3 regions of the Ensifer sp. SSB1 genome follow, and region 1 is predicted to be linked to each of the others. Evidence: predicted binding sites of a transcription regulator. Region 1 holds the regulator's gene; each other region holds the start of a gene.

Evidence for each region. Region 1 encodes PhoB, which activates phosphate uptake and scavenging genes when phosphate is short. Its sites were predicted from a motif close to TGTCATNNANCTGTCAT; they were not measured.
Region 2: phnC (phosphonate ABC transporter ATP-binding protein) is a predicted target of PhoB. The motif match lies at 2,865-2,881, and genes of this name have one in related genera.
Region 3: phnF (phosphonate metabolism transcriptional regulator PhnF) is a predicted target of PhoB. The motif match lies at 5,692-5,708, and genes of this name have one in related genera.

What each region holds. Positions count from the first base shown of each region.
Region 1 is NZ_JAEPRP010000005.1:14,242-25,178, reverse strand. Features, by position in the region: gene I8N66_RS02020 (aspartate aminotransferase family protein) at 1-785, opposite strand, end outside; gene I8N66_RS02015 (GcrA family cell cycle regulator) at 1,206-1,727, shown strand; gene phoB (phosphate regulon transcriptional regulator PhoB) at 1,797-2,480, opposite strand; gene phoU (phosphate signaling complex protein PhoU) at 2,733-3,446, opposite strand; gene pstB (phosphate ABC transporter ATP-binding protein PstB) at 3,497-4,312, opposite strand; gene pstA (phosphate ABC transporter permease PstA) at 4,326-5,648, opposite strand; gene pstC (phosphate ABC transporter permease subunit PstC) at 5,645-7,129, opposite strand; gene I8N66_RS01985 (substrate-binding domain-containing protein) at 7,223-8,257, opposite strand; gene phoR (phosphate regulon sensor histidine kinase PhoR) at 8,453-9,721, opposite strand; gene ppk2 (polyphosphate kinase 2) at 9,954-10,850, shown strand.
Region 2 is NZ_JAEPRP010000019.1:13,813-24,749, forward strand. Features, by position in the region: gene I8N66_RS07085 (ATP-binding cassette domain-containing protein) at 1-794, shown strand, start outside; gene I8N66_RS07090 (ATP-binding cassette domain-containing protein) at 810-1,556, shown strand; gene I8N66_RS07095 (alpha-D-ribose 1-methylphosphonate 5-triphosphate diphosphatase) at 1,543-2,712, shown strand; gene phnC (phosphonate ABC transporter ATP-binding protein) at 2,975-3,796, shown strand; gene phnD (phosphonate ABC transporter substrate-binding protein) at 3,853-4,764, shown strand; gene phnE (phosphonate ABC transporter, permease protein PhnE) at 4,841-5,755, shown strand; gene phnE (phosphonate ABC transporter, permease protein PhnE) at 5,752-6,615, shown strand; gene I8N66_RS07120 (GNAT family N-acetyltransferase) at 6,820-7,380, opposite strand; gene I8N66_RS07125 (Orn/Lys/Arg decarboxylase N-terminal domain-containing protein) at 7,404-9,761, opposite strand; gene I8N66_RS07130 (VOC family protein) at 10,034-10,477, shown strand; gene I8N66_RS07135 (hypothetical protein) at 10,665-10,898, shown strand.
Region 3 is NZ_JAEPRP010000023.1:451-10,376, forward strand. Features, by position in the region: gene I8N66_RS08210 (hypothetical protein) at 1-472, opposite strand, end outside; gene I8N66_RS08215 (hypothetical protein) at 598-1,014, opposite strand; gene I8N66_RS08220 (VOC family protein) at 1,314-1,904, shown strand; gene I8N66_RS08225 (glutathione S-transferase family protein) at 1,998-2,687, shown strand; gene I8N66_RS08230 (hypothetical protein) at 2,723-3,349, opposite strand; gene I8N66_RS08235 (selenium-binding family protein) at 3,383-4,777, opposite strand; gene phnF (phosphonate metabolism transcriptional regulator PhnF) at 4,937-5,668, opposite strand; gene phnG (phosphonate C-P lyase system protein PhnG) at 5,777-6,244, shown strand; gene phnH (phosphonate C-P lyase system protein PhnH) at 6,244-6,852, shown strand; gene I8N66_RS08255 (carbon-phosphorus lyase complex subunit PhnI) at 6,856-7,965, shown strand; gene I8N66_RS08260 (hypothetical protein) at 7,962-8,234, shown strand; gene I8N66_RS08265 (alpha-D-ribose 1-methylphosphonate 5-phosphate C-P-lyase PhnJ) at 8,231-9,109, shown strand; gene phnK (phosphonate C-P lyase system protein PhnK) at 9,106-9,882, shown strand; gene phnL (phosphonate C-P lyase system protein PhnL) at 9,885-9,926, shown strand, end outside.

The sequences.
Region 1 (10,937 bases):
GCTTCTTCCGTCGCAAGGCAAGCGCCGAGCGGGAAACCGCCGCCGATGCCCTTGGCCACGGCCATGATATCCGGGCGGATACCCGACCATTCATGGGCGAACAGCTTGCCGGTACGGCCGACGCCGGTCTGAACCTCGTCAAGGATCAGGAGCAGGCCGAACTCGTCGCAGAGCGCGCGCAATTCCTGCATGAACTCCTTGGTCGCCGGACGGATGCCGCCCTCGCCCTGGATCGGTTCGATCAGGATCGCAGCGGTCTCCTCGGTGATCGCATTCTTGACGGCTGCGATGTCACCAAACGGAACCTGGTAGAACCCCGGCGCCTTCGGCCCGAAACCTTCGATGTATTTCTGTTGGCCGCCGGCGGCGATCGTCGCGATCGTGCGGCCGTGGAAGGCACCCTCGAAGGTGATGACGTGAAACTTCTCGGGCTGCCCCTTGGCGAAGTGATAGCGCCGCGCCGTCTTGATCGCGCATTCCAGCGCTTCCGCACCGGAATTGGTGAAGAAGACCCGATCGGCAAAGGTGACGGCCGCCAGGCGACGCCCAAGGCTTTCCTGGCCAGGAACCTCGTACAGGTTGGAAAGGTGCCAGACCTTCTCGGCCTGCGCCTTCAGTGCCTCGACGAGGTGCGGATGCGCATGACCAAGCGAGTTCACGGCAACGCCGGCAGCGAAGTCGAGGTAGCGCGAGCCATCTTCGGCAATCAGCCAGACGCCCTCTCCTCGCTCGAAACGCAACGGCGCGCGCATGTAGGTGTCATAAAGCGGCGTGGTTGCAGTCATGCGAGGCTCTCCTTACTCCAGTCGACATCGATCCCGCGGCTTCGTGCGGCCCGATAAAAACCAAAAATGCCGCCTTGCGGCGGCGCAGGCACTATTCCCATTTCGCACTGCAATGTCAACAAAACCAAGCCTTGCAGCGCGATGACAAGGCCCGTTTCCCTGCGGCGAAAAAATCAGTCGGAAGGGCTTGCAAAAATGCAACGCTGATCGAGCAAGTTGGGGAAAACTACGAATTCGATTCGGCTCGATTCCCCGGACTCTTGCCACGGAGTCCGACGGTCAGTACGTTAACATTCAATTACTAGACGCATGCGGCGGACCTAGTCACCAAAAGAGTTATCGCGTTTGCAACCTCGGGGTTCAGCCGGGGTGCGGTGAGGGATTCTGCCATCCCCAACGCTGAGAACGGAGAGTGCAGAGATGAACTGGACTGACGAGCGGGTGGAGAAACTGAAGAAGCTTTGGTCCGAGGGCCTGAGCGCTAGCCAGATCGCGGCACAGCTCGGCGGTGTCAGCCGTAACGCTGTCATCGGCAAGGTTCATCGCCTGAGCCTCCCGGGACGCGCCAAGGCTGGCGGCAGCACCACCGCTGCGGCCCGTCCGAAGCGGCCGACCTCGGCCCCGCGCGCACCGAACTACGCCGCGCGCGTTGCGACCCGCACCGTTGCCCGTCCGTCCGGCGCCACGGTTCTCAAGGAAGAGATCGAAGTCGATCTCGTGGCCGAGCAGGATTTCAGCATCAGCACCGACGTGGTCGTGCCGATGTCGCGCCGCCTCGAGCTGACCCAGCTCACCGAGCGCACCTGCAAGTGGCCGATCGGCGACCCGCTGAAGGAAGAGTTTCACTTCTGCGGCAATGACTCGCCGGAGTCGTCGCCCTATTGCAGCTTCCATGCACGGCTTGCTTACCAGCCCTCGGCCGAGCGTCGACGGATGCGCTAAGGCGCCGCGCGGGAACAAAAGGAAAAGGGGCCGATCGGCCCCTTTTTTATTGGCTTCAATTTGCCATTCTCAGCTTTCGAGCGAGTATCCGGCGCCGCGGACCGTGCGAATGACGTCGGGCATGGTCGAGAAGTTCAACGCCTTGCGCAGGCGGCCGACATGGACGTCGACGGTACGCTCATCGACATAGATGTCATGGCCCCAGACGCCGTCCAGGAGCTGCGAGCGCGAGAAGACGCGGCCCGGAGAGGACATCAGGAACTCCAGCAGGCGGAACTCCGTCGGCCCCAGGCGAACTTCGCGGCTACGGCGATGAACGCGATGGGTTTCCCGGTCGAGCTCGATATCGCCGCAGCGCAGCAACGTCGAGAGCACTTCAGGCTTCGCCCGGCGCAGCATCGCCTTGACGCGAGCCATCAGCTCCGGCGTCGAGAACGGCTTGACCACATAGTCGTCTGCCCCGGTCGCCAGACCACGAACGCGCTCGCTCTCTTCGCCGCGCGCCGTCAGCATGATGATCGGCAGTCGCTCCGTTTCCGGGCGTTGGCGCAGCCGACGGCACAGCTCGATGCCGGAGACGCCAGGCAGCATCCAGTCGAGGATGAGGAGATCGGGCAGACGTTCCTGAAGCCGGATCTCTGCCTCGTCACCCCTGAGGATCGTATCGACGTCGAAGCCTTCCGCTTCCAGATTGTAACGCAGCAGGACGCTCAGCGCCTCTTCGTCCTCGACCACGGCGATTTTTGGCAACATCAGGTAACCACTCCTTACCGTGAGCGCCGTGCGGGTCCAGTGGACCGACCGGCGCTCAGACACTCTAAATCTGGAGCACAACCGCCGTTTTCAAAGGCGGTGCGAAAGCCGCGTGCTTCAGATACAGGAATTCGGGGCCGCGACCGAAGCCGCGACCGGATGATATTCATGGGGCATGCATTGCGAACGCGCGTTCGGCGCTAGAAGGGATGGGGAAGTGTATATGTAACTCCCCTCGCATCCCGCTCTAACCTAGTCGTTGACCGAGCCCAACGTCGACGTGTTGTCATCCTTCGGACGCTCGCCTTCCGGCTGGGCACCCGTAGCCATGTAGTAGATCGTCTCGGCGATGTTGGTCGCGTGGTCACCGATACGCTCGATGTTCTTGGCGCAGAACAGAAGATGTGTGCAGGGCGTGATGTTGCGCGGATCTTCCATCATGTAGGTCAGCAATTCGCGGAACAGCGAGGTGTAGATCGCATCGATCTCCTCGTCGCGCTCACGGATGCTGTTGGCCTTTTCCGGCGAGCGCGAGGCATACACGTCGAGCACTTCCTTGAGCTGCACCAGCGCGAGCTCGGCGAGGTGCTCGAGACCGCGGGCGAGCTTGCGCGGGATGCCGGAACCGGCAACCGCGATCACGCGCTTGGCGGTGTTCTTGCCGAGGTCGCCGACACGCTCCAGATCGGAGGCGATGCGGATCGACCCCATGATCTCGCGAAGGTCGGCGGCGACCGGCTGGCGCTTGGCGATCGTGACGATCGCCTTCTCGCCGATCTGGCGCTCGGCATCGTCGAGGACGGTGTCGTCCGAGATCACCTTCTGCGCGAGAGCCAGGTCGGAATTGACCAGGGCGCGAACGGATTCGGCGACCATCTGCTCTGCGAGACCGCCCATCTCCGAGATGCGGCGCGTCAGGTACTTCAGTTCTTCGTCATAGGCGGACATGATATGCATGGACATGATCGTCGATCCTTACAGGCGCTTTCCAGTTACTGTTGCAGCCTTATGCGGCCTCAGCCGAAGCGGCCCATGATGTAATCCTGGGTGCGCTGGTCATCCGGATTGGTGAACATCTTGTCGGTGTCGTTCTCCTCGACGAGATTGCCGAGGTGGAACATGGCGGTGCGCTGCGAAACGCGGGCGGCCTGCTGCATCGAGTGGGTCACGATGACGATCGTGAAGTTCGTGCGCAGTTCGTGAATGAGTTCTTCGACCTTGGCGGTCGCGATCGGGTCAAGCGCCGAGCAGGGCTCGTCCATCAGGATGACTTCGGGGCTGACGGCGACGGCACGGGCGATGCAGAGGCGCTGCTGCTGACCACCGGAAAGCCCGGTGCCGGGCTCCTGCAGGCGGTCCTTGACCTCGTTCCACAGACCGGCCTTCTGCAGGCTAGTCTCGACGATCTCGTCGAAATCCGCCTTGGTGCGGGCAAGTCCATGGATACGCGGACCGTAGGCCACGTTGTCGTAGATCGACTTCGGGAACGGGTTCGGCTTCTGGAAGACCATGCCGACGCGAGCGCGCAGTTCAACGACGTCGATGGTCGGATCGTAGATGTCGTCCTCATCGAGCGTGATCCTGCCGGTGACGCGGCAGTTCTCGATGGTGTCGTTCATGCGGTTCAGCGTGCGCAGGAAGGTCGACTTGCCGCAACCGGACGGGCCGATCAGCGCCGTCACCGTGTTTTCCCGGATGTTGAGGTTGACGTCGAAAAGCGCGCGCTTCTCGCCGTAATAGACCGACACATCCTTGCCGATCATCTTGTAGGGCACAGTGTTCATTTTCTGATCCAAGGCCTTCTCGACGGCTGCTTCTGACATGATGTTCATAGTAATTACCTCACTACCAACGGCGCTCAAAGCGACGTCGCAACAGAATGGCGCCAAGGTTCATGACGACGAGGAAGATGAGAAGGATGATGATCGCGCCAGAGGTGCGCTCGACGAAGGCGCGTTCCGCCTCGTTGGCCCACATGTAGATCTGCACCGGCAGCGCGGTCGACGGTTCCATCGGCGAACCGGGGAAATCGACCACGAAGGCGACCATGCCGATCAGGAGCAGCGGCGCGGTTTCGCCAAGCGCATGGGCGAGACCGATGATGGTGCCGGTCAGAATGCCCGGCATTGCCAGCGGCAGCACGTGGTGGAAGATGGTCTGCATCTTCGAGGCACCGAGGCCGAGTGCCGCCGAGCGGATCGACGGGGGAACCGCCTTCAAGGCCGCGCGGGTGGCGATGATGATCGTCGGCAGGGTCATCAGCGTCAGCACGAAACCGCCGACGACAGCTGCCGAGCGCGGCATGCCGGCAAAGTTGATGAAGACGGCGAGGCCCAGCAGACCGTAGACGATCGACGGAACTGCCGCGAGGTTGTTGATGTTAACCTCGATCAGGTCGGTAAGCCGGTTCTTCGGCGCGAACTCTTCGAGATAGATCGAGGCGGCGACGCCGATCGGCAGCGACAGCACGAGCACGATCAGCATCATGTAGAACGAGCCGAGGGCAGCAACGCCGACGCCTGCCGCTTCAGGACGGCTGGAGGCGCCGAAGGTGAAGATGCCGGTGTTGAAGCTCTTCTTCAGGATGCCGGCGCTTGCAAGCTCGTTCATCCAGGTGACCTGCTGGTCCTTGACCTTGCGCTTGCTCTCGTCGACCTTGAGGTCGATCTGACCCTTGTTGGCGGAGTCGATATTGGCTTCAGCCAGGAGCGTGACCGGAACGGTCTTGCCGATGATGGATGGATCAGCCACGACCATATCGCGCAGCAGCGTACGGGAGCTCGCAGAGACCATGTCGGTCGCCTGCTTGACGAGCGGACGCTTGGTCGCGTCGATGCCGAGCTGCTTGACGAGCGCGTCGCGCACCAGCAGCGGATAGTTGGCAGTCATCAGAACCTTGCTGTCGGTCGTGCGTTCGCCGTTGGGGTCGATGACCTTTTCCGTGAACTCGATCGGCAGCGTGATCGTCGTCTGCTGGAACGCGGTGTAGCCGTTGGAAATGACGGTCCACAGCAGCAGCGCCAGGAAAAAGAGGCCGGTGCTGATTGCGGCGATGCCGTAGGCACGGAACCGGCGTTCGGCGGCATAGCGACGCTTGATGCCGATATCGCGCTTTGCCGAGGCGGGACGGGCGGAGATCCGGACGGTCGGGGAAGCGATGTCGGTCATTCGTACTGTTCCCGGTATTTGCGCACGATGTAGAGCGCGTAAATGTTGAGGCCGAGCGTGATGACGAAGAGCGTGATGCCCAGCGCGAAGGCCACCAGCGTCTGCGGCGAGGTGAACTCGAGGTCGCCTGTCAGCTGGTTGACGATCTTCACGGTCACCGTCGTCATCGGTTCAAACGGATTGATCTGCATGCGGGCCGCCACACCGGCCGCCAGCACCACGATCATCGTTTCGCCGACGGCGCGCGAGGCGGTCAGAAGCAGCGCGCCGACAATGCCCGGGAGGGCGGCTGGAAGGATGACCTTCTTGACCGTTTCCGAACGGGTGGCGCCAAGGCCGAGCGAGCCGTCACGCAGGGCACGCGGCACCTGGGTGATGATGTCGTCCGACAGAGACGACACGAAGGGGATCAGCATGATGCCCATGACGATGCCGGCCGTCAGCACGCTCTGTGCCTGGATGAAGTTCTGGTAGTTGCCGGTCATCAGGCCGTTCATCTGGGCGGATATATCGCGAAGGAACGGGCCAACCGTCACCAGCGCAAAGAAACCGTAGACGATGGTCGGAATGCCGGCGAGCACTTCGAGCAGCGGCTTTGCGGTGGAGCGCAGGCGCGGGCTTGCATATTCCGCCATGTAGATCGCCGCAAAGAGGCCGATCGGCACGGCGAAGAGCATGGCGACGAAGGCGATGTAGAGCGTGCCGGCGAGAAGCGGGATCAGGCCGAACTGACCGGAGGCCCCTCCACTGCCGGCAGCAGCGAAGCGCGGATCCCAGACCGTGCCGAAGAAGAACTCGAACGGCGAGACCATGGTGAAGAAACGGCCGGCTTCCGACAGCATCGACGCGACGATACCGACCGTCGTCAGGATGGCAATGGACGAGGCAACGATCAGCGAGCCGAGAATGACCCGCTCAACCTGGTTGCGCGCCCGGAAGCGGGTGGCGACGTTGCGAATGGCATAGATGCCGCCGGCAATCGCGATCAACAGAACGACCGCGGTCATCAGCCAGCGGTTGGCCGCGGTCAGCGCATTGAAGTGCTGGGCGACGGTGACCATGTAGGGCTCGCCTTCGCCGGCAAGGGCGACACCCTTGGATGCGAGCGTCGAGCGAAGATTGGCGGTACCGCCTTGGAGCGCCGCAAGTTCCTCGCCGCTCAAGCGCAGCAAGCCGCCGGCGACGGATTTGACCTGACCAAGCGCGAGCTGGACGGCCGCTGCGCCCTGGCTCTGGACGGTATCCGGCAGGGCCGCCCGCGTGCTTCCGTCGATATAGACGGGAGCAGCAATCAGCCACGCGCCGAGGACGAGCGCCGCCGGCAGCATCGCCCAGATGGCGACGTAGCTGCCGTGATAGCCCGGCAAGGAATGAAGGTTGGAGAGCTTGCCACCGGAGAGCGCAAGCGAACGCGCACGACCGGCAAAATAAGCAATGAAACCAATAACAACAATTAACAAAAGAAGGAGCGAAGTACTCATCGGCACGTCTCCCCGGCATCGCCCGTCATGGCCGCCGGCAAATCGAATGGAGGCATGCCCCGGCGCGAAAAACCGCGCCGGGGCTTGTCATTATCAGAGCATGTTGCCGGCTTCGAAAGCCTTGCGGATTTCTTCGCGCTCAGCGTCCGGAGCAGCAACCAGGCCGTATTCGGCGAGCGGGCTGTCCGGGCCGATCATCTGGTCGTTGATGAAGAACTCAACATATTCCTTGAGGCCCGGGATAACGCCGAGATGTGCCTTCTTGACGTAGAAGAACAGCGGGCGGGAAACCGGATATTCACCGGAAGCGATCGTTTCGGTCGACGGCACGATGCCGTTGACGGTTGCAACCTTCAGCTTGTCGGCGTTGTTTTCATAGAAGGACAGGCCGAAGACGCCGATGCCGTTCTTGTTGGCGGCGATACGGGCGAGCGTTTCGGTGTAGTCGCCGTCGATGTCGACAGCCAGACCGTCCTTGCGAACTGCGACGCACTTGCTGTGCTGCTGCTTTTCATCGGCAACGGCAGCCTTGATGACGTCAACGGCGCCAGCTTCCTTGCAGCCTGCAGCCAGGATCTTCTCTTCGAAGACTTCGCGGGTGCCGTGCTTTTCGCCCGGAATGAAGGCCGCGATTTCTACGTCCGGAAGCGCGGAGTTGACTTCCGACCACTTCTTGTAGGGGTTGGCAACGATCTTGCCGTCGACGACGACTTCGGAAGCCAGGGCCTTGTAGAGATCGACAGGCTTCAGGGCGAGGTCGGCATTGGCGGCGTCGGTCGCGAAGACGATGCCGTCATAGCCGATCTTGACTTCCTGGATCTCGGTGACGCCAGCGGCCTTGCAGGCCTCGACTTCACTGTCCTTGATCTTGCGCGAGGAGTTGGCGATGTCGATGGTATCCGGGCCGACGCCCTTGCAGAATTCCTTCAGGCCGGCAGAGGAACCGCCAGATTCAACGACCGGGGTCTTGAAGTCGGGGAAGGTCTCGCCGAACGTCTCGGCGACGATCTTTGCGTAGGGAAGAACGGTCGAGGAGCCAGCTACCTGGACCTGATCGCGAGCGGCGGCTGCGCCGGCAAAAGCGACAGACGCGACCAGCGCCGCGACAGTGAATTTAAGAGCTTTCATAAAAGTTCTCCCAGAATGGGCTTGTGTTGGTGTGCGCCAAGCGTTGCAGCGCTCTTCGCCGTCTTATCGGCTGCCCCTAGTTAGCTGCCGATAGCCACACCTTTTATGTCAGTTTGACGAAACATTTATGACAACTCATGTCATTGAAAATGCTAAGGGAAAATGAACGGTCCCGGCTTTTCCCGCGCCAATATGTCAGAACCGGACCGTAAAGGTCGTACCTTTGCCGATCTCTGAATGGATCAGCAGCCGGGCACGGTGCCGGGTGAGGATGTGCTTGACGATGGCAAGGCCCAATCCGGTGCCCTTCTTCGAACGGCTGGCCTCGACGTTGACCCGATAAAACCGCTCGGTAATGCGCGGCACGTGCTCGGCTGGGATGCCCGGTCCGTAGTCCTTCACGATCACTTCGGCCTGGGAGCCCTCTTCACCGCCGCGCAAGATGATGTCGACCTTCTTGCCCTCCTGACCGTACTTGCATGCGTTCTCGATCAGGTTCTCGAATACCTCGGTGAGCTCGTCGCGATCGCCCTGCACGATGACGGGCTTGTCCGGCACCACCAGAGATACGGTGACGTCGAGGTCCTTCGCCAGCGGCAGAAGGCTGTCGCGCACATGACCAAGCAAGGGTGCGAGATCCACCGGATCTTCGGGCGCGATGTGCGAGCGCAATTCCAGCCGCGAGAGCGACAGGAGGTCATCAACAAGGCGGCTCATGCGGGTCGCCTGCTCGTGCATGATGCCGAAGAATTTCTCCTGCGCCTTCAGGTCGTTGCGCGCGGGACCCTGGAGGGTCTCGATAAAGCCGCGCAGCGATGCCAGCGGCGTGCGCAATTCGTGGCTGGCATTGGCGACGAAGTCGGAACGCATGCGGTCGATGCGGCGCGCCTGCGAGATGTCGCGAAAGGTGATGAGGAAAATGCGGCGCGTCCGTCCCTCCCCGCCGATCTCGGCCGGTGCGACGCGCACGACGTAGACGGCATCGGACGGCAGGCGCTCGGTGTGCTCGATCTGGTTGGCCTTGCCGGTCGCCATAGTCTCGCGAACCATGTCGAGAACCCCCGGCGAGCGCACCCGGGCGGCCAGGTATGTGTTCGGCGGAATGGTGCCGAAGGCCTTCTCCGCGGCGATGTTCTGGAAAACCACCGTCTCGTCGGCGGCGACCACCAGCACCGGCATATCGAGCGCATTCAGCGCCGGCATGAGCGGATCGCTGGTCGGGCCGTCGACGGCCACGGACTTCGCCGGGCTCAAGATCACGGAGGCCGGCGCGCTGCGGTTGAGCAGCGCAGCGACCAGAACGATCCAGAAGGGAAGCACGATGAGGAAGTGGATACCGGCAAAGGTCGCCAGGATCGCCAAAAGCACGGTGAGGCCCAGAAGCCAGCGCTCTGCTTTCAGCCGCGGCACCAGGTCCCGCCAGAACGCTTTCGAACCGTCCACCTCGACATCCTCGTGAATCACTTTGTCTTCCTCCCGAACCAAAATGATCGAGGAATAGCGATCCTTCATGACATGATTTTCACGACCGGCTTGAATCCGCAACGCAATTGTGGCCTCCTCCAAGGAAATCGAGCCCTGAGCACCGCGTCTTTTCAACGCTGCCTGGGCCTGCAGAAGTTTGAAAACGCGCATGATCCTGCCGATGATCGAAGCCGGTTTTCGGGCCCGTGCGCCAAGCCGAAAGGGCGAGTACATGGCGTTAGCGGAGAGGACGGAAAAGCCTGAAAGCCGCGCAGTGGAACTGCACATCGGCGGCAAGAGCCGCATTTTCGACATCGACAATCCCGAGTTGCCGAAGTGGATCGACGACGAAGCGTTTTCGTCCGATGACTTTCCCTACAAGAAGAAGCTCGACGACGACGAATATCTCGAGACACTGGAGAAGCTTCAGATCGAGCTCGTCAAGGTTCAGCTCTGGCAGCAGAAGACCGGAAAACGCATCATCGCGCTATTCGAGGGCCGCGACGCAGCCGGCAAAGGCGGTGCGATCCAAGCGACCATGGGCAACCTGAACCCCCGCTGGGCGCGCATCGTGGCACTGACGAAGCCGACAGAGACCGAGCGCGGGCAATGGTATTTTCAGCGTTATGTCGCGACCATGCCGACGGCTGGGGAATTCGTGCTTTACGACCGCTCCTGGTACAATCGCGCCGGCGTCGAGCCAATCATGGGCTTCTGCACGCCCGAGGAGCACAAGCAGTTCCTGAAGCAGGCGCCGCGCTTCGAGAAGATGATCGTGCACGAGGGCATTCAGTTCTTCAAATTCTGGATCAATATCGGCCGAGAGATGCAGCTCAAGCGCTTCCACGATCGCTGCCACGATCCGCTGAAGATCTGGAAGCTCTCGCCGATGGACATCGCCGCCCTCAACAAATGGGACGACTACACGGCCAAGCGCGACGAGATGCTGAAGGCAACGCACACGGACCATGCGCCCTGGACCGTCGTGCGCGGCAACGACAAGCGGCGCGCGCGCCTCAATCTCATCCGCCACATCCTCTCCACGCTCGATTATGACGGCAAGGACAAGGGCGCGATCGGTGAGATTGACGACAAGATCATCGGGTCCGGCCCTGGTTTCCTGAAATAACGCCAAGGCGATAGCGGCGGAGAGCGACGGCCCGGACGAGCCGCCGCTATGGCCGCCCGGCTGGCGCTCGGATGTTTAGGAACGCCG
Region 2 (10,937 bases), on a different contig from region 1:
TTCAATATCAGCCGCCACGGCTGATGACGGCAGATCCGATTCTGAGCATGCGCGGCATCAGCCGCAGCTTCGGCGATGTCAGAGCGTTGGTCGACGTCGATGTCGCGGTCTATCCGGGTGAGGTGCTTGGCATCGTCGGTGAATCCGGTTCAGGGAAATCGACGTTGCTGCGCATGATGAACCTTGAAGATACGCCCGACCAAGGCACCTATCATCTGGCGTTGCCAGGTCGTGATGACGGCAACCTCTTTTGCCTCGATCGTTTCCAGCGGCGGATACTGCGGGCGCTCCATATCGGTATCGTCTATCAAAACCCGCATCTCGGACTGCTGATGAGCAACAGCAGCAGCGGCAATGTCGCCGAGCGGCTGCTGATTGCCGGGGAGCGCAACTTTGCAGCCCTTCGGGCCCGCGCCAGGGAAGCGCTGGAAGCATCCGAGTTCCCGCTGGCGCGCATGGATGCGCGTCCCGTCGAGCTTTCCGGCGGGATGCAGCAGCGCGTTCAGCTTGCAAAGGCGATCGCGCTCGAACCGGCACTGTTGCTTCTCGATGAACCGACTACGGGCCTCGATGTCAGCATCCAGGCACTCGTTCTCGATACACTCAAGAAGCTGCAGCGCGACCGGGCCATCACCATGGTTCTCGTCTCGCACGACCTGGGTGTCATACGGACAATGGCGGACCGCGTTATGGTGATGCGCCGGGGCGAGGTTGTGGAACAGGGGCTTGCTGACCAGATTTTTCAGGATCCGCAGCACGCCTACACACAGCAACTCGTCCACGCGAAGCTTTGAGTGGGGGATTAGAAGATGAATATCCATACGTCCGCCACGCCGACGCCGGCTCCTGTACTTCGCGTCGAGGGCCTGTCGAAGCACTTCCAGATGCATCATCTGAAGCGCACCCTTTTTGCCTTCGAACAGATCGCCTTCGAGCTCGGCGAAGGCGAGTTCATTCTGCTGAAGGGCGAAAACGGGGCTGGCAAGTCTACACTGCTTCGCACGCTCTATCGGTCCTACCTGCCGCGCGCGGGGCACGCCTACTATCACACGAAGGAAGGCGTCATTGACCTTGCGTCGGCCGCAGACGTCGACGTGGCGCTTCTTCGCCGTCGGGAAATCGGCTTCGTCACGCAGTTTCTCAATGCCCGACCGCGCGTTGCGGCGGAGGAGCTGGTGGCTGAACCGTTGCGGCTTGCCGGGACGTCGCATGCAGAAGCACTGGCGGAAGCCCGCCGCTGGCTCGCCGCATTCGGGGTGAAGCCGCAGCTCTGGCCAGCCTATCCCTCGACATTTTCGGGCGGCGAACAGCAGAAGGTGAACCTTGCGAGGGCGCTGATCCTGCCGCAACGGCTTTTGCTGCTGGATGAGCCGACCGCTTCCCTCGACCGCACGGCCCGACGCGCGCTCGTCGAGCGGCTGACTGAACTCAAGGCCGCGGGCGTGGCGATGATCGGGGTCTTCCATCATCCGGAAGATGTCGCCGGTCTGATCGATCGGGAAATACATTTGGAAACGATCAGGATTGCAGATGAGGCAGACGATGTGGCTGAGTGACTTCGAGATCGTTCTCAGGGACCGTGTCATCGAACGGGGTTCGTTGAGGATCGAAGATGGGGTGATTGCCGAAATCCACGAAAGGCCGGTGGCCAATGCGGATATCGACGGGGAAGGGCGGCTTTTGCTGCCCGGGTTTATCGATATTCATGGTGACATGATCGAGAAGGAGGTTGAGCCGCGCGCCAACGTCCGCATGCCGCTCGAACTCGGTATCTATGACCTCGACAAGAAGCTCGCGGCCAACGGCATTACCACGGCTTACGCGGCGCTGGCCTTCACTCCAGCGACTTACGGCCACGTCCGTTCGCTGGAGAACACCATTGCCATCATCGAGGCGCTGGCTTCGATGCGCAGCGAGCTGCTCGTCGACCATCGGGTTCATGCCCGCTTCGAAGTCACATTTCCATCGGCGGTCGCCGTTGCCGAAAAGCTGATGGATAGCGGCTCTCTCGGACTGATCTCGTTGATGGACCATACACCCGGGCAGGGCCAATACCGCGACCTTGAAATCCACACCCGCAACATGGCCAAGACCAAGAAGATCGACTACGCCACGGCCGTCGAAATGGTCAAACAGCGCATTGCCGAACGGGAGACGCACGGCGATGCCATGCATGTCGTCAGCGGTCTGGCCGAACTGGCACGTGCGCGGGGCGTCGTCGTTGCCTCTCACGATGACGACACCTTGGAAAAGGTGGCGCTTTTGCACGGTCTCGGTGCGGCGATCAGTGAATTCCCGATCACGCTGGAAGTCGCGGCCGAAGCGCGGCGGCGCGGCCTCGCGACGGCGATGGGAGCTCCGAATGCCTTGCGCGGACTTTCCTACTCCGGCAACCTCTCGGCCCGCGAGGCCTTCGCGGCCGGTGTGCTGGACATTCTCGCCAGCGACTACCACCCGTCGGCGATCTTGCCCGCGGTTCTGGCGCTTGGCGAGATGGGCGAGGGGGGATTGCCTGCGTCCGTAGCGCTTGCCAGTGCCAACCCTGCCGCCGCGCTCGGAATGACGGATCGTGGCCACATTTGCGAGGGGCTGAGGGCAGACTTGGTCATTGCGGAACGCGGCAGGATGCCGAGGCTTCGTGCGACCATCTGCGGTGGCCGGAAGGTGTGGTCGGACGGCGCGGTGACGGTGGGAGCCAAAGCGGCCGCGTGATCGGCCACAGGATCATCTGCAAGTTTCAGGGAAGCCGGGCAAGTATGCCCGGCTTTTTGTTTCGGGATGAAATTCTAATAATACCGAAATTCATTTGAATGTATCGGATGATTGTTGAGTTGTATAAAATCATTTTCCAAAAAAATAGACGCTATAATACATTTGTCATGTGCTTTCTGTATTGAAGACAATCAGAAGAAAGGCGCGATATTTCGCGCTTTCGCACTGGACGAAGTGATTACTTCATTTTTGGGTGAAGAAGATGCTGGAACTGTACTCGCTGAAGAAGTCTTTCGGGCAGCTGAATGCAGTCGACGACGTGACCGTGACGATCGAACCCGGTCAGATGGTCGGGGTGATCGGGCGAAGCGGAGCAGGAAAATCAACGCTGCTTCGACTGATCAACAGGCTGGTGGAACCCACGAACGGCAAGATCCTGTTTGGGGGTCGCGATATCACGAAGCTTAAAGGGCGTGACCTCCGTCTTTGGCGAGCGTCGTGCGCGATGATCTTCCAGCAGTTCAATCTGGTAGAGCGCATGGACGTGCTGACCAACGTGCTGATTGGTCGAGTGGCCCATCAGGGCGTCGTATCGACGATCATCAAGCGGTTTACAGAGGAAGAGAAGGCGATGGCCGTGCAGGCGCTTGATCGCCTCGACCTCTTGTCGCAGGCTTTCCAGAAGGCCGGCACTCTGTCAGGCGGCCAGCAGCAGCGCGTGGCGATCGCGAAGGCGCTCGTGCAGCGGCCGGAGATCATGCTGGCCGACGAGCCGATCGCGTCCCTCGATCCGGCCAACGCCACCCGCGTCATGGAAGCGTTACGGAAGGTCAATCGGGAGGACGGGATCACCGTTCTCGTCAACCTGCACACACTCGACACGGCCCGCGCCTACTGCGACCGCATTATTGCGATGAAGGCCGGCCGCGTCGTGTTCGAGGGACGGCCGCACGATCTGACGCGCGAACGCCTCAACGCCGTTTACGGTTTCGACGATGCCGATTCCGCGATCGATGAAGCCGTGACATCGACCGCCATTCCTTCCCTTGCCGATCAGCATGAGAAGCAGATGGCGGTGGCCTGATTTCCCCTCGGCTTCGGCAATGGCGCCGAGCCGTGATCCATCCCCGGAGAACTATGATGAAGAACGTCCTCATGACGATGGCCGCAACGGCCGTGTTTGCGCTTTCGGGTTCCGCGCATGCGCAGGAATGGAAACAGCAATACAAGACCATCCGCTACGGCATCACGTCAGCGGAAAATGAAAAGGATCGTGTCGCCCGTTACAAGGGCTTTACGGCCTATCTTGAAAAGCAGCTCGGCGTGAAGGTCGAGATCTTTACGGCCGGCAGTTATGATGGCGTGGTCCAGGCGCTCGCCGCCGACCAGATCGAATTCGCAAACCTGGGTTCGTCGGCCTATGCAGCAGCCTACACCGAAACCAAGGGCGGCGTCGAACCGATCCTGGCTCAGGTCGATAAGGAAGGCGCCAGCGGGTATTACTCCGTCATCAGCGTGCGCTGTGATTCTGGCTATAAGTCGCTCGCTGACCTGAAGGGAAAGGTTCTGGCCTTTGCCGATCCGGACTCGACCTCCGGCTACGCAGTTCCCTATTTCAACCTCGTAAAGGAGGGCATCGATCCGACCACCTATTTTTCGGCCGTGCCTTTCTCCGGCGCGCATGAAACCGGTGTAATGGGCGTCTTCAACAAGCAGTTTGACGCGACCGCGACCTACATCAATACCGAGAAGAGCGGCATTCCGCAGCGCATGGTGACCAAGGGAATGATCCCGGCCGGCGAGATCTGCAACATCTGGAAGTCCCCGGAGATCACCAACGGTCCGGTAACGGCACGCAAGAACCTGCCGGCCGACCTGATCGAGGCCGTCAAGACCGCTCTGCGTGAGCTGCCTAAGAACGACCCGGCCGTCTACAAGGAGATCACCTCCGGCGACGAGACCGCCGACGGCTACATCGAAGTCAGCCACGATCGCTATCAGTGGATCGTCGAAATGCGCGACTGGCTGCGCAAGCAGCGCCGCCAGGGCTGATCACTGCCGATGATACGAGGCGGCACCGGAAGGCTCCGGTGCTGCCTTTCTTGATAGAGCATTATTGGTCAAGCGCATGAGCGATCTCTCCCCTTCAATCCGAAATTTCGAGACCGAATATCGCGAGGTGCGGAGAAGCGCGCGGCGGGTTCAACTTGCCTCGACGCTGGTGTTCACTGCCCTTGTGGTGGTTTCGGCTTACCTGGGCGGGTTCTTCGCCTTCACCGACGTCACCTTGCCCTCGGGCGAGCGGGTGGCGATGTTGAAGCTCTGGGCCGGCTTGCCGCGGCTGGGGGAATACCTGGAAAAAACCATCCCGACCTTGCGGTTCTCGACGCTTGGTGCGGATCTTGCAGAATGGTTCTGGCGCTGGAAAACCTGGCTCGCGTTGCTCTGGGAGACGATCCTGATCGCCTATGCTGCCACCGTTCTGGGCGTCTGCGGCGGCTTCGTTCTGAGTTTTCTTGCCGCTCGTAACCTGAGCCCGGCCGGATGGCTGTCGATCGCCGTCCGCCGCTATCTCGAGATCATCCGGACCGTGCCTGAACTGGTCTGGGCGTTGATCTTCGTCTTTTGCTTCGGGGTTGGCCCGCTTGCAGGGGTGCTTGCCATCGGCCTGCATGCATGCGGTTCGCTGGGCAAGCTCTATTGCGAGGTCAACGAGAATATAGACATGCGCCCGCTCGATGGCATCAAGGCCTCCGGCGGAAGCTGGTTGCAGCAAATGCGATACGGCGCCGTGCCGCAGGTCATTCCGAACGTCATCAGCTACACGCTCCTGCGCTTCGAGATCAATGTCCGCTCATCGTCGATCATCGGGTATGTCGGCGCTGGCGGTCTTGGTCAGGAGATCCGCACGGCCATGTCGCTGCAGGAATACACGGACCTTTCGGCGCTGTTCGTCATCATCCTGGTCAGTGTGACCGTTATCGATTTCCTGAGCGAACGCCTGCGTCACCGCATCATCGGCATCACGGAGCATTGGGCATGAGCGACGCGGACCTTCCTCTCGAAACGAACATGGTCAAGGACGCCAAAGCTCGGTTGCGTGGCGCATTCGAACGGCCGCTCATCCGCCGCCTTGCGCCCTGGATCATCGTTGTCTCGCTGTTGATCCCGTTCGCCTTTAGCGCGGTTGCTTTCGATGCGACGCCAGCCCGGTTTGCAGAAGGGCTATCGCGGCTCGGCGGCATTATTGCCTTCATGTTCCCCCCACACGTCTGGACGACCTGGGTGGAGTGGAACGAGGTGCTGGAGGGGCTTGGCCAGACGATCGTGATGGCATTCCTTGGCACCTTGCTTGGCGCTGCCGTTTCGCTGCCGCTCGCGCTGCTCGGCGCAAAGAACATCATGCCGTTCGGTTGGCTGCGGCTGTTTTCCCGCCGGGGATTCGATGCACTGCGTGCGGTCGAGCAGATCATCCTGGCGCTGGTGTTCATTCGTGCCTTCGGGCTCGGTCCGCTGGCCGGTATCCTCGCGATCGCGGTCTCTGAGATCGGCACGTTTGCCAAGCTGTTTGCCGAAGCAATCGAGAATACGTCACGAAAGCCGGTCGATGGTGTGAAGGCCAGCGGTGGCAGCACCATGCAGGCGATCCGCTACGGGATCGTGCCGCAAGCCCTGCCGGTCATCCTCTCGATCATTCTCTACAATTTCGAATCCAACGTTCGCTCGGGCACCATTCTCGGCGTCGTCGGTGCGGGCGGCATCGGTTTCCTTCTCGCTGACCGCATGCATGCCTTTCGCTGGCCAGAGGCCTGGTCGATCATTTTCCTGATCGTGGCCATGGTCTATCTGATCGACCTCGCCTCCGCGTCACTGCGGCGTCGGCTGGGCGCTGCGGGGCGGTGAAGGAACGCGTTGTCCGCATGGCAACGCTTGCCGCCGGCGAAATACGACGCTCGCATTGACGTCTCCTGAACCAAAGCCGTTGGAACGATCAGGCATTCGTTAAGACCGGCAGGTTGCGTCCCGATTTCCGGCGCGGTGACTCCTGGTCGCCCCAACGGGATCTCCGCCGGTCTGCGGGGACGCCGACCACCGGTCCCAGAATCGTCAACGCGTGGAGAGGGGCGGGGGAGGTGGCGGCGTCGTCGAGCCTGTGCCGAGCGAACGCTGAACCATGACGCTGTCGGCCCAGCGTCCGTAGCGGTAGGCGATCCCGGGCAGCAGGCCGACGCGCACGAAATTGAATCGCTCATGCAGGGTGAGCGAGGCGACATTGTCGGCGTCGATATAGCCGATCATCTGGCGAAAGCCTGCCGCGGCACAGGCGTCGATGAGGCCGCGCAGGAGCAGGCGGCCGACGCCTTGGCCGTGATGCTCGTGATGAACATAGATCGAGTGCTTGACGGTGTAGCGGTAGGCTGGTCGCTTGCGAAACAGAACGACGTAGGCGTAGCCGACCACTGCGTCGTCCTTGGTTGCGACAAGATGCGGGAAGCGGCGGCTCTTCAAGTTCTTCCGCCGCTCGCGCAGGTCGTCGGGTTGCGGCGTGTCGCCTTCATCTACACCTTCCTCGATGCCGCGACGGATGTGCCGGCGATAGATGGCCAGCATGGCATCGACGTCGCTTTCCCGCGACGGGCGAATGACGATTGTTTCATCCTGCGGCATAAGGGATCCGAAGCTCCTCGATCCTATTCGGCGACCACATAGGTATGAAGTCGTATGCGGCCCGATGAGTCGGTTTGACGGTAGAGGCCCTGAATCTCGACGTCAAAGCCGGGAAACGCGTTGAAACAGGCTTCGAACATCTTGAGGTAGTCGATCATCGGCTGCGCGCGCTCGGTCAGCCGCTCTCCCGGCACGATGGTCGCGATCCCAGGCGGATAGACGACGAAAGGCGTCGTTGCGATCCGCCCGGCGATGGCGTCGATCGGCAGAAAGTCCACATCGTTGCGCACAAGGCAGCGTGCGGCGTCGTGGGGCGAAAGAGCGATATCCGGCAGGTGTGCCTCAGAAAACTGCTTGGCCTGCAGCGCGCTGACATTGGCGTCGCGGAAGAAGCGATGCATGTCGCCGCACAGGTCCCGCAGGCGCACGCCGGCGTAACGACCGGGTCGGCGTCGATAGAACTCCGGGATTGCCTCTTCGAGAAGCGCATTGTCGTCGTGTAGCTTCTTGAAAGCGACAAGGCCGCTGATCAACGTGCCGGCCTTGCTTGCCTCGACGCCGGGCGTGAGCAGGAAAAGCAGGGAATTCAGGTCGTTCTTTTCCGCGACGATCCGGTTCTCGCGCAGGTATTGCGCGACGATCGGCGCCGGAATGCCGTGCTCAGCATATTTGCCGGTTGCCCTGTCAAACCCGGGAGTGAGCAGCGTAAGCTTGTTGGGGTCGGTCATCGCGAAGCCCGGCGCCATGTCGGAAAAGCCGTGCCACGCAGCCCCTGGGGTGAGGTGCCAGAAGGCCGGATTGGTGGCGAGCTGATCGGTGGCGACGCTCTCCCACGGCACGTCGTGTACCGCTCCAGGGCTTGCCACATCCGGCATGGCCACACGGTCCGGCACGAAGGGCTCGAAGAACCAGCGGCGCTCTGGCCGACGTTCCTTTTCCTCGAACTCCCGGCGCACTGTCCGTATCTTCTTGCGGAGTTCGATGCCGAGCCGGATCGTATCGTCCCATAGAACCTCGCCAGAACGGCCCTTCATCATCTGCGCTCCGACGTCAAGGGAAGCGAAGAGGGGATAGAAGGGCGAGGTCGAAGCGTGCTGCATGAAACTTTCATTGAAGCGCCGGTGTTCGACCCGGCGCTTCTGGCCGCTGATGTGCCGATCCTTCATGTGGATCTGCGACGCCTGGGAAAAGCTTGCAAGCTGCTTGTGCGTGGATTGCGTGGCGATGATGCCCGGCGCCTCGGGTCCGAGTTCGCCAAGACCCATGGCAAAACGTCCGGCATAGAGCGGATGAAACTTCATGAAGCCCGCCCAGGCTTCGTCGAACAGGATATAGTCGCACAGATGCCCGATGGCCTTCAGGATCATCTCGGCATTGTGGATCGTGCCGTCATAGGTGCACTGCTCAACCACCGCTACCCGAAACGGGCGCGGCTTCTGCCAGGCATCCGGGTCCTTGACCAGCGGATGGGTGCGGATGCGCTCCCGTAGCGTCTCTTCGTTCAAGGCGCCGAAATCCATCGGACCGATCAGACCATGGGCGTTTCTGGCTGTCGGCACATAGACCGGGATACCGCCCGAGATCATCAGGGCGCCGTGATGGGCCGCCTTGTGATTGTTACGGTCGAAGAGCACCAGATCGCCATCGGTGACGAGGGCGGAGAGAGCGACCTTGTTGGAGGTCGAGGTGCCGTTGAGGACGAAGTAGGTCTTCTCCGCGCCGAAAATCTTGGCGGCTTCCTTCTGGGCGGCAAGGGCTGGACCTTCATGGGTCAGGAGATCGCCGAGATCGAGCACGGAGTTGTCGAGATCGTCGCGGAAAACCGCTTCGCCCAGATGCTCCATGAACACGCGGCCGACCGGGCTGCGGCTATAGAAAACGCCGCCGTTGTGGCCGGGGCAGGTCCAGAGCTGGTTGCCTTCCTCGGCGTAATCCACCAGCGCGCCAAAGAATGGTGTCTTCATCGTCTCGGCATATTGCTTGAGGCGACTGATGAGGTTTTTCGCGATGAAGGCAGGGGTCTCCTCGGACAGGAAGACATAGCCGTCGATGAAATCGAGCACTTCGACGGGCACGTCCTCGAAGCGCTTGCGCCTTATCAGGAGAATGATCGGGAATTCGAGACCGCGCCGGCGCATCAGATTGATGAGGGAGGCCGTCTTGCCTTCCATGCCCTTCTTGCCCCAGTCGACCATCATGCAGCCGATGGCTGCATCCGTCTGGACGGCGATTTCGGCGTCTTCGAGATTACGCGCACGGACCACCTCGAAACCGGACCGCTCGATCTCCTCGACGATCTGCTTATACCGGGCCCCTTCGAGATCCTCGTTATCGAAGGCTGGTGTCGCGAACAAAAAGGTGAAGCGTCTGAAGTAATCCATCTGAGCCTCCGCCATTTACACGGAAGCGAGTTGTTCGTGCGTTTCGTGACGATGTTGTGACGGTGGCCCTCCTAATCCGGGATCTTTGCGCTGCAGAACGATCGCCGCCTGCGTGATCGGCAGCTTGAAGGTATTTCGCCCCCGGGTTGGGACGATGCAGGTGGTTTCGCGCCTCTTCTTGAGGCGCTGGCCGGCTTTCTGCCCAGAGGAGGCTCCTTTCATAGCCCTCAACCAAGCGATATTCTTGCCCAGAGACGAGGATGCCGAACGCCATGAAGCTTGCTCACATCAACCTGGTAGCCCGCGATGCGGAAGCGCTCGCAACCTTCTACATGGACGTCATGAAATGCGATTTGCTTCGCGCACCCAAGATGTTGTCCGGTGAAAAGGTGTCGCGAGGAAACGGGCTTTCAAACTCCGAGATACGTACAATCTGGTTGAGATTCTCCGGACTGGAACACCCTTTTCTGGAGATTCATGAGCATACGGTCACCCATCATCGTGACCAGCCAAGGGTCAATGAACCCGGTTTCGGACACTTGTCGTTCCAGATGGAAGATATTCGTGACGCGCTTTCGAAAATCATCCAGGCTGGCGGGGCGCAGATCGGCCAAATTACGGATTTCGGGACTCCGGACAGACCGTATCTGATCGCTTATGCGCGCGATCCAGAGGGAAACGTGCTTGAGCTTGAGCAAACACCTCATGGCAGTTGATGGCGCGAAGTGGTTATCGAACCCAACACAAAGGTATCGGGCGACCGGAGAGAGGCTGCTCGATGGCCTCGATGCACACTTCCGGCAGCGCATTCTGCCGTCACCCGATTGACGCGGGAAAGTTCACCAAATAGGGCCAAGCCGAAATGTGTGGTAAGCGCCAGCAAGACAGCGACAGGAGTTTAGAGTGAGCGAACCGACCGTAGCAGAGGCAACAGATCGCATTTACGAATCGCTTCAGGCAGACAATGCCGACATCGATGTGCATATCGCGACCCTCAAGGCAGCATTGATGCGGGCGGGCTTGAAAGAGGCTGTATTTGACCCGACCAAGCTCGTTCAGAACAATCGTTCCGGACGGAAGTTGATGCAGGCATATTTCCGGCAGCGCGGCGTGACGGTGAAATTCTCAGCTGCGTGAAGTCTTCCAGGGTTCCAGACATCCCGCAGTAGGGCCGCT
Region 3 (9,926 bases), on a different contig from region 1:
CGATGGACAGCGAAAGCTTGTCCGGCTCCGGACGATCCGTCGGCCACTCCCACACCGCGATCAGCTTCTCCGGCATGTTCGGGTTGACCGCGCTGGCAATCCATTTGTCCCTGGCGAGATAATAGACCGGCTTCGGCGACACGACTTCCTGCCCGTCCCTGATCGTGATCAGGTTCATGAAGGCATTGCTGGTGGCGACCGATCGGTTGTCGAGGTCGAGATCCACCATCAGGAACCGCTTCGGCTCGAATGGCTTGTTGCCGGTCGGCGGCACGGAGGCCATGGTGGCGTCGTTGATCGTCACCAGCCACCGGCCGGTATCGACCGCCTCACCCTTGGCAGCACTTACGGTGGGCGCCGGATTGGCCGCATCATAGACTGCCGTCGCAAAGGAGACTGCAGCCGCCGCCATGCCGCCGATACCGGTGACCAGCATGATCAAAAGGCGCTGCCTGATTTTCGATCGTTGCACGACCGGCATTTGTCCTCCGTCCGCCCTCGGATGTTGCAACCGGAAGATAGGGAGGTTCGCGCGGAAAATCAAAACACGCGTATCGGGGCAAGCGCGTTTGTCGGACCGTCTCAGTTCATCAGTACCTAGATCCGTTGCATCTGGATCGGCACCACCTGACGGCGCGGGTCGGTGTTGGGCGGCCCTTTTTCGAAAGTCGCGCGAATGGGCAAAGGCTCACCGTTTGCTTGCGAGGCCACCATGTGCATCTGCAACCGCTCGCCGCGGCGAACGAACTGGATACTGAAAGGCTTCCCGCCGTAGATGCCGGAAACCGTCGGCATCCACCGCCCCTTGCCGACCGCAAGCTCCACGTCGGCGAACCCTTCAATCTTCACGACGGCCTGCCAGCCCGTGTTGCTCGTGACGGTCAGCAGGTCGCCGTGTCTGACAAAACCGATATAGCACTTGCCGCAGTCCCCGGCCGTCGACGTCAGTTGTCGCCATTGCCCGGCAAAGGCATGGCCATCCGCCTGCGCGGCCACTGCAAGCGCGAGGAACATTAGGCCGGCCATGCCGACCCTGCAGAGAAACTTCACGCCTCAACTCCCTGATCGTCGCTAACCGTCTTTGAGACCGCCATAGGGCACTGCTCGTACATGCACTGATTGCACGATACATCGACAGCAACCCAGATGGAATAGCCGAGATATGGATGCCTGCCTATCGCTTCCCAGGGCCGATTTCCCCCTGCATTGGCGCTTGCCTTCTTGCCACGACGGACGACAATCGAGTGGAGCGGAAAGGGTGAAACCAGATACCGTTTCATCCGCCGTCCTCCGCTTCATGAGGGAGGCCTTTGATGCGAAAGCTGCAATCGCAAGGGGTTCATCACATCACGCTCGTCGGCGCCGACCGACAGACGTCGATCGATTTCTGGGAGGGGCTTCTTGGCATGCCCTTCATCTTCGAGCAGCCGAATCTCGACCGGGCAAGCGAAAGCCACCTCTATTTTGACCCGGGCGATGGCCGGCTGATTACCATCTTCACCGACGAGAACCGCAAGCCCGACCCCGAGCGCACGCCGACGGATATCGGCTGCGTACACCACATCGCCTTTGCCGTTTCGCGCGCGACGTTTACCCAGGCGGTGGAGCGGCTCGACGAGCGAAACATCCGGCACAGTGGCGTCAAGGATCGCGGCTTCATGGATTCGATCTATTTCGAGGATCCGCTCGGGCTGCTAGTCGAACTTGCCTCCTATCGCTTCGAGCCGCCGCCCGGCCACAGCCACGCCGAGGTCCTGATGGAGGCACACAAAGTCAGGGTCGCTCGCGGCGACTACAACATCGCCGAGGTGCACCTGGCCGACGCCATCGAGGCGCTGGTCGAGCGTACCCGGCCGACGCTGTCGCCCGACCGGGAGCCGAAGGATCCTTATCGGTCGCGATAGGCCCTTGGTGGTCCACCGCCTGTCGTTCAACGCACGCGACCGGGCCGGCGAGCGAGCCGGAACCGCAGAATCGCGGGCAAAGGGAGGAGTGACATGTCTGCAATCAAGCTCAACGTGATCAAGCCCAGCGTCAACAACATGACGGCGCGCGTCTTCCTGAGGGCAGCCAAGCTCGATTTCAACGAGCAGGATGTCTACGGCCAGACGCGCACGGCCGAGTATCTGGCGAAAGCGCCTTCGCATCTCACGCCGATGATGGAGACTGCGGACCTGCCCAAAGGCGCACTGTGGGAGAGCTGCGCGATCATGCAGTACCTCTGCAACAAGCACGGGCTCGACCAGTTCTACCCGAAGGCCCCCGAGGCCCGCGCCATGATCGACAGCGCCATGTTCTATCTGATAGGCACCTTCTATCCCTACCTCGCCCGGGCCACCTATCCGGTTTTGAACTTCCCGCTCTATCCGGGCGAAGTTGGTTGCAGCGACGCGGACGCCGAGACGAAGGAGAAGGCGCGCCGCGCAGCAGTCGAGGCGCTTGCCGAGCCGCTTGACGTCTTTCGCACCTTCTATATCGGCGACAAACCCTTCATCGGCGGGGCCAAGCCCTCCATCGCCGACATCCGGCTGGCGGCAACGCTCGAATTCCTGGCAGCGATCGACTACCCATTGCCGGGTTGGGCGAGGACCTATGTCACGAATATGGAGGAGACACTTGGCGACGCCTACACCGGGCCGGCCGCCGATGTGCGCGGCTACATCAGTTACGTGAAGGGGCAAAACTAGACGGGCCTATGCGGGCTCCATCTGCGGCCATTTCCTCATTGAACCAGGAGCACGATGCCGGTTGCGCCGAGCGCCACCGTCCACAGGCGATCGAAGTTGATCCATGTCGAGCGGAGCACCGCAAGGCCAAGCCACTCGAAGACGGCGATCGCCACCACCGCGACGACGGCCAGCATTGCTGCGCCATGAACCGCGACGGCGGCGAACGCGACCGGAAGCGAGCCTGAGATTGCAAGATCGCCAGGGCGATCCGCCACGCAAAGGTTGAGGACCGCCGGCACCAGCATCAGGCCCGCCCCATGGCTCGTCGCCATCAGGAACGACCAGAGGCCGAGACCGGCCATGCCGACCCGCATGCCGACCCTCACCCGATGGCGGTGTCCGTAGAGCGCGCCATAGGCGGCGACACTGAGAATGAGCAGCGCCGCGACCAGCCTGAAATGGAGCGGCTCCAGCACTGCCCCGAACAGGACGACAACCGCCAGCGTCAGGCCGGCCGAGACGGTGTGCCCCACCGCGATCGGCGCAAGCGACAACCAGACGATCCGGCGGCTCTGGCGGTGAAGCCCGAGCGCAACCGCAAACAGCCAGCCCATCGCCGGATTGATGCCGTGAAAGGCGCCGAGGGCAACAATCGAAAGCCACGGCCAGATCGTCGTCATTCGCCCGGACGGCATCGCACGGCCGCCCCTCCCTTAGGGATAGCAATAGGAATCGGAAGAGCAGTCTCCGCCTTCGAGGCGAACCTGGTGCGGGCGATGGCCTTTCGGCCAGTCGACGAAAAATTTCTCGTCGAATCCTATGCCGCCGCCGTCGGCGACATCGAGTTTGACCATCCAGCCGTCGATGCCATCGGGATAGAACTGCGGATCGATGGCGCCGTAGAGCGAATTTGTGAAATAGACCCGCTTGCCGTCCCGGCTGACCTCGACCATTTGCGGCCCGCCGTTCAGGGCGCCATTCGTCGCCTTCGGGTGGCTCGCGCGCGAAACGATGCCGCCGATCCGCACCCGGCCCGTTTCCTTCGGGGCGAAGGGGTCGGAAACGTCGTACTGGATCATGTCGCCGGTGCCCCAGCAGGACACGTAGAGGAAGCGGTCGTCCATCGAGAGATCGATGTCTGTGACGAGCGGCGCAACGGCGCTGAAGCCTTTGAGGACGGGTGGCAGCAGATCCGGATCGGCAGGTTCCGCCGGGATCTCGATCACCTTCTTGACCGCCCAGCGTTCGCCTTCGCGATACCAGGTCCAGATCGATGCCGAGAGGTCCTTCAGGCTGATGACACAGCCGACGAAACCATAGGCCTTGGTCGGGTCGTGCGCCGGGCGCAGTTCGAAAACGAGCTGGTGTTCCTCGCCGAAATCGATCTCCTGCAGGTGCTTGCGCTTGTGCAGGTCCCAGAAATGCAGGCGGCGGCCATATTTCGAGCCGAGCAGCACCTCCGGAACCAGCCCGTTCTCGAAGGTATCCGGCGTACCCCATTCGCTGGTGATCATGGTGTCGTGGCCGAGATGCCACCAGAAATCATAGGCGAGCTTCTGCGGCCCCCTATCCATTTCCCATTGCCCGAGCACGTCGAAACTCTGATGGTCCAAGAGGAAGATGCCGCCTGGCGCCTTGCCGTCGCGATCGGCAAGCGCGTTGACATAAATGCCCTCGGGCCCGCAATGGGTAGTGTGCAGCCGCGAGTAATTTGCCTTCTCGGCGATCTCCGAGGGTTCGATCACGCGGACAATCTTCGGATTGTGCGGGTCCGGCTTGGTGTCGATGATGTGCAGCCGCGAGGACCTCAGCCCCGGCACGACCAGATAGCGGCGCTCGACATGCGGATGCGGTGCATTCGGGCAAAGGCAGGACGAGCACGCATTCCAGCCGAAGTGATGCAGTTCGTCGCCAACGTTCGGCATCTCGACCTGCCCGACGATCTGCGAATAGGTTGATGACGCCGGATCGACGTCGACAACCGCGATTGCATCCGGCCGCCTTCGTTCAGGATCGAACGCCGCAACATAGGCGACGGTTTCCTTTGGGGCCTTGGCCGCCATGCGCGGTGATGGATAAAAGGAAGGATCGGGTCGCCACGTCGCCATTTCCATTCTCCCCGGAGAATTCCCAATGCGCGGATCCTGATGCAGGCTCTGGTGATGCGGCAAAAACGCGTCGGAAATGCGGCCTAGCCGCCATATTTGCCCGATCGAGCGCTTGAAACCGGGTGTGGCGTTGTTGCTGTGGCAGCTGACGGCGCTATCCTATGTCTCGATCCGCAGCTTCATCCGGTCAGCGGCAAAACGGGTGCGCGAGTATTCGATCGGTTTGCCGTCGAGATCGGCGTTGAGCGATTGCGCCTCGAGCACGATTGCGCCAGGGGAGAGCTTCAGCATCGAAAGCTCCTCGGCATCGGCATGGCGGGCGACGATCTCCGTCGAGGCGCGTACATAATCATTCAGGCCGTGGGCTGCAAAGGCCTTGGTGACGGAGTGCAGCCGTTCGAATTCCTCGGCCATGCGCGGGAAGCGATGCGCAGGATAATAGCTCGAGGATACCGAGAGCGGTCGGCCATCGCCGCTGCTGACGGTCCTGAGTTCGATCACCGGATCACCGGGCCTGATGGCAAGCGCGCTCGCCACTTCGCCCGTTGCCAGCAACTCCGTGTGGCCGAGCAGCCGCGAGCCGATTTCCTTCACCTGCTGGCCGAGACCCTGTGAGAATCGCGTGCGCTTCGAGATCGGATAGCTCACCCTTTCCTTGCGCTCGATCATCGTGCCGCGCCCCTGGACCGCGCGCACCAGCCCCTCTTCGGCAAGCGCCGCCAGCGCGCTTCTGACCGTGTGCCGGTTGACGCCGAACTCACCGGCAAGCACCGTTTCCGGCGGCACCATGCCGGTCGCGTCATAGTCGCCATTGCTGATTGCCAGGCGGATCCGGTCGGCGATCTGCCGCCACAAAGCGACGCCGGTCTGGCGCTCCACCACTTTTCGCATTGCCGGGTCTTTTCGCATTGGCATGTCACAAGCCTGTCATTTGCGGACGTTATGGAAAAGTATAAGATGTACAGTTGTCTAGATCAATAGACATTTGAGGTGAAAATGATGGATGCGAAGCTGAAACAGGAAAGTCCGCCGGATCCGGCGCGCAAGAAGGCCATGGGGCTGCTCGCCCGCGCAACCCTCGACGAGCTCACCGCCGCCTGGGAAGCGCTGGCCGACAAGCCGGAGGTTCATCCGGTCCGCGGTCCGGAAACCGGTCTCGTCATGGTCCGTGGCCGCATCGGCGGTAGCGGCGATCCCTTCAATCTCGGCGAGGCGACAGTCTCGCGCGCCACCATCCGCCTTTCGACCGGCGAAATCGGCCACGGCCAGATGCTCGGCACGGATCGGCAGCGCGCACGGCTCGCAGCGATCTTCGACGCATTGTCCCAGCGTGACGGCGACAAGGTCGGCGTCGAGGCTCTGCTTGGCTGCGTTGCCGAACGGCTCGCGCAGGAAGAACGCCGCAAGGCGGAAGAGACTGCGGCAACCCGCGTCGACTTTTTCACCATGGTCCGGGGAGACGACTGATGGCCAGCCAATCGCAGATTTACGCCGGCGCCTTTGCCGATCCGGTCTTTGCTGCCCAATCCGTCTTTCGCGACCTGATGGACGGCTTCGCCCGTCCGGGCACGACCAAGCGCCTCGCTTCGACGAGCACACCGCCTGCTCCACTCGGTGCGGCCGCTGGCGCGGTTGCCCTCACGCTCTGCGACCATGATACGCCCGTCTGGCTGACGCCGGCGCTCGGCAAGTCGGCGGTTCCGCAGTGGATCGCCTTCCATACGGGTGCTGCGGTCACCACCAGCAAAACCGAAGCCCGCTTCGCCTTCATCGAAAAGGCCGCTGCCTTCCCGGGCTTCGACCAGTTCTCGCTCGGCACGCAGGAATATCCGGATCGTTCGACGACGCTCGTCATCGAAGTCGAGGCGCTGACCGGCGGCCAGGCATTCGTCGCCAAGGGTCCCGGCATCAAGGACCAGACGGAACTTGCCGTGAAGGGCCTGCCGGACGTCTTTCTCGAATTCTGGACCGCCAATCGCGCGATCTTTCCGCGCGGCGTCGATCTCGTGCTGACCGCCGGCGACAAGCTTGTCTGCCTACCACGCACAACCCGTCTTTCGCTCAAGGAGGCGTGACCCATGTATGTAGCCGTCAAGGGCGGGGAAGCCGCCATTGCCAATGCGCACCGCCTTCTCGCCGACCGCCGTCGCGGTGACCGCAATCTTCCCTCGATCACCATCGATCAGGTGGTCGAACAGCTGGGCCTTGCCGTCGACCGGGTGATGGCGGAAGCCTCGCTCTATGATCGCGCGCTCGCAGCCCTTGCCGTTCGCCAGGCCCGCGGCGACATGATCGAAGCGATTTTCATCCTGCGCGCCTATCGCACGACGCTGCCGCGCTTCGGCTATTCCGAGCCGGTCGACACCGCCAACATGAAGGTCGAGCGCCGCGTTTCGGCGACCTACAAGGATCTGCCCGGCGGCCAATTGCTCGGCCCTACCTTCGACTACACCCACCGCCTGCTCGATCCCTCCCTGATCTCCGAAGAAACCGTCAAGGAGCCGGCGGTCAAGGAGCCCGGCGAACCCGTTATGCGCGTTTCCGACATTCTCGACGGCGAAGGCCTGATCGAGGGTGACGGCCAGATGCCCGAGGGCCATGTCATGGGCGACCTCACCCGCGAGCCGATGGAGTTCCCGATGGCCCGGGACCTCCGCCTGCAGGCGCTCGCCCGCGGCGACGAAGGCTTCCTGCTGGCGCTCGCCTACTCCACCCAGCGTGGCTACGGCCGCACTCATCCCTTCGTCGGCGAAGTCCGCATCGGCGAAGTGGAGGTCGAACTCGACCTGCCCGAACTCGGCTTTGCCGTCTCACTCGGTTCGATCCGCGTCACCGAATGCCAGATGGTCAACCAGTTCAAGGGCTCTGCCAAGCAGCCGCCGCAGTTCACCCGCGGCTACGGCCTCGTCTTCGGCCAGAGCGAACGCAAGGCGATGTCGATGTCGCTGGTCGACCGGGCGCTCAGGACCGACGAGTTCAACGAGGACATCGTCGCACCCGCCCAGGATCAGGAATTCGTCATTTCGCATGCCGACAACGTCCAGGCGACCGGCTTCGTCGAGCATCTGAAGCTGCCGCACTATGTCGACTTCCAGGCCGAACTCGACCTCGTCCGCCGTATGCGGCGCGCCTACGAGTCGGCCAATGCCGGCGACACGGCGAAGGAACAGCGGGAGGCGGCCGAATGATCGGGCATACCGCCAGCCCCAGCGGTTCAATCGCCGCCACCATCTCCGCCGCCGCAATCGCCACCGTCAGCGGCGGGGGCGAACCCGGCATCTCCGGATCCGTCGTTCTTGCGCGCTCTGCTATCCAGTTCGCGCCGTGGCCGACGGGCTATGCCGAACAGGCCGGCAACCGCAGAGCACAGCACAAAGATCCCAACCACCCAGACGAAAATCTCGCTCAAATCCCGGCCCCATCCGCGGTCGACACACTCAAGGGTAATCGGCGATGAACGACCTTGCTACCTATAATTTCGCCTACCTGGACGAACAGACGAAGCGCATGATCCGCCGGGCAATCCTGAAGGCGATCGCTATTCCCGGCTATCAGGTGCCTTTTGCCTCGCGCGAAATGCCGATGCCCTATGGCTGGGGCACGGGCGGCGTCCAGGTGACGGCCTCGATCCTCGGGCCGCAGGACGTCTTGAAGGTCATCGACCAGGGCGCAGACGACACCACCAACGCGGTCTCGATCCGCGCCTTCTTCCAGAAGGTCGCCGATGTCGCCGTCACCACCCGGACGAAGGAGGCGACGATCATCCAGACGCGCCACCGCATTCCGGAGGAAAAGCTCTCCGAGGGACAGACGCTCGTCTACCAGGTGCCGATCCCGGAACCACTGCGCTTCCTCGAGCCGCGCGAGACCGAAACGCGCAAGATGCATGCGCTCGAGGAATACGGGCTGATGCATGTGAAGCTCTACGAGGACATCGCCCGCAACGGCCACATCGCAACGACTTATGCTTATCCGGTCAAGGTCGAGGGCCGCTACGTGATGGACCCGTCGCCGACGCCGAAGTTCGACAATCCGAAGATGCACATGTCGGAAGCGCTGCAGCTCTTCGGCGCCGGCCGCGAAAAGCGGATCTACGCCGTGCCGCCCTATACCGAAGTGGTCAGCCTCGACTTCGACGACCATCCCTTCGAGATCCAGAGCTTCGATAAGCCCTGCGCCCTCTGCGGCGCCGAGGACGTCTATCTCGACGAGGTGATCCTCGACGACAAGGGCGGGCGCATGTTCGTCTGCTCCGACACCGATCATTGCGAAGACCGCCGCGCCTGCGGCCATGCAGGTCACATGCTCGCCCGAAAGGAGGCCGCAGAATGAGTACGCTCCCGCTTCTGAAAGTGAACGACGTCTCGAAGTTCTACGGAAGCCGCATCGGCTGCCGCAACGTCTCCTTCGAGCTCTATGCCGGCGAAGTGCTCGCCATCGTCGGTGAATCCGGCTCGGGCAAGACGACGCTTTTGTCGTGCCTCTCGACCCGCCTGATGCCGACCTCCGGCATCGTCGAATACCACATGCGCGACGGCCAGTACCGCGATCTCGCCCGCATGGGCGAGGCCGAGCGCCGGTTCCTGATGCGCACCGACTGGGGCTTCGTGCACCAGAACCCGGCCGATGGCCTGCGCATGACGGTTTCGGCCGGCGCCAATGTCGGCGAACGGCTGATGGCCGTCGGCGATCGCCATTATGGCAATATCCGCGCCACCGCCAGCGACTGGCTGGAGCGGGTGGAGATCGGCGTCGACCGCATCGACGACCAGCCGCGCGCCTTCTCGGGCGGCATGCGTCAGCGCCTGCAGATCGCCCGCAACCTCGTCACCTCCCCGCGCCTCGTCTTCATGGACGAGCCGACCGGCGGCCTCGACGTTTCGGTTCAGGCGCGCCTGCTCGATCTGGTGCGTGGCCTCGTGCATGACCTTGGCCTTGCCGCCATCATCGTCACCCACGATCTCGCCGTCGCCCGCCTTCTCTCGCACCGCATGATGGTGATGAAGGACGGCGCCGTCATCGAACAGGGCCTGACCGACCGCGTGCTCGACGATCCGCGCGAGCCCTATACCCAGCTCCTCGTCTCCTCGATCCTGCAGGTGTAATCATGGCAACTCCTCTCGTTGTTTCCGAAGTCGCAAAAAGCTTC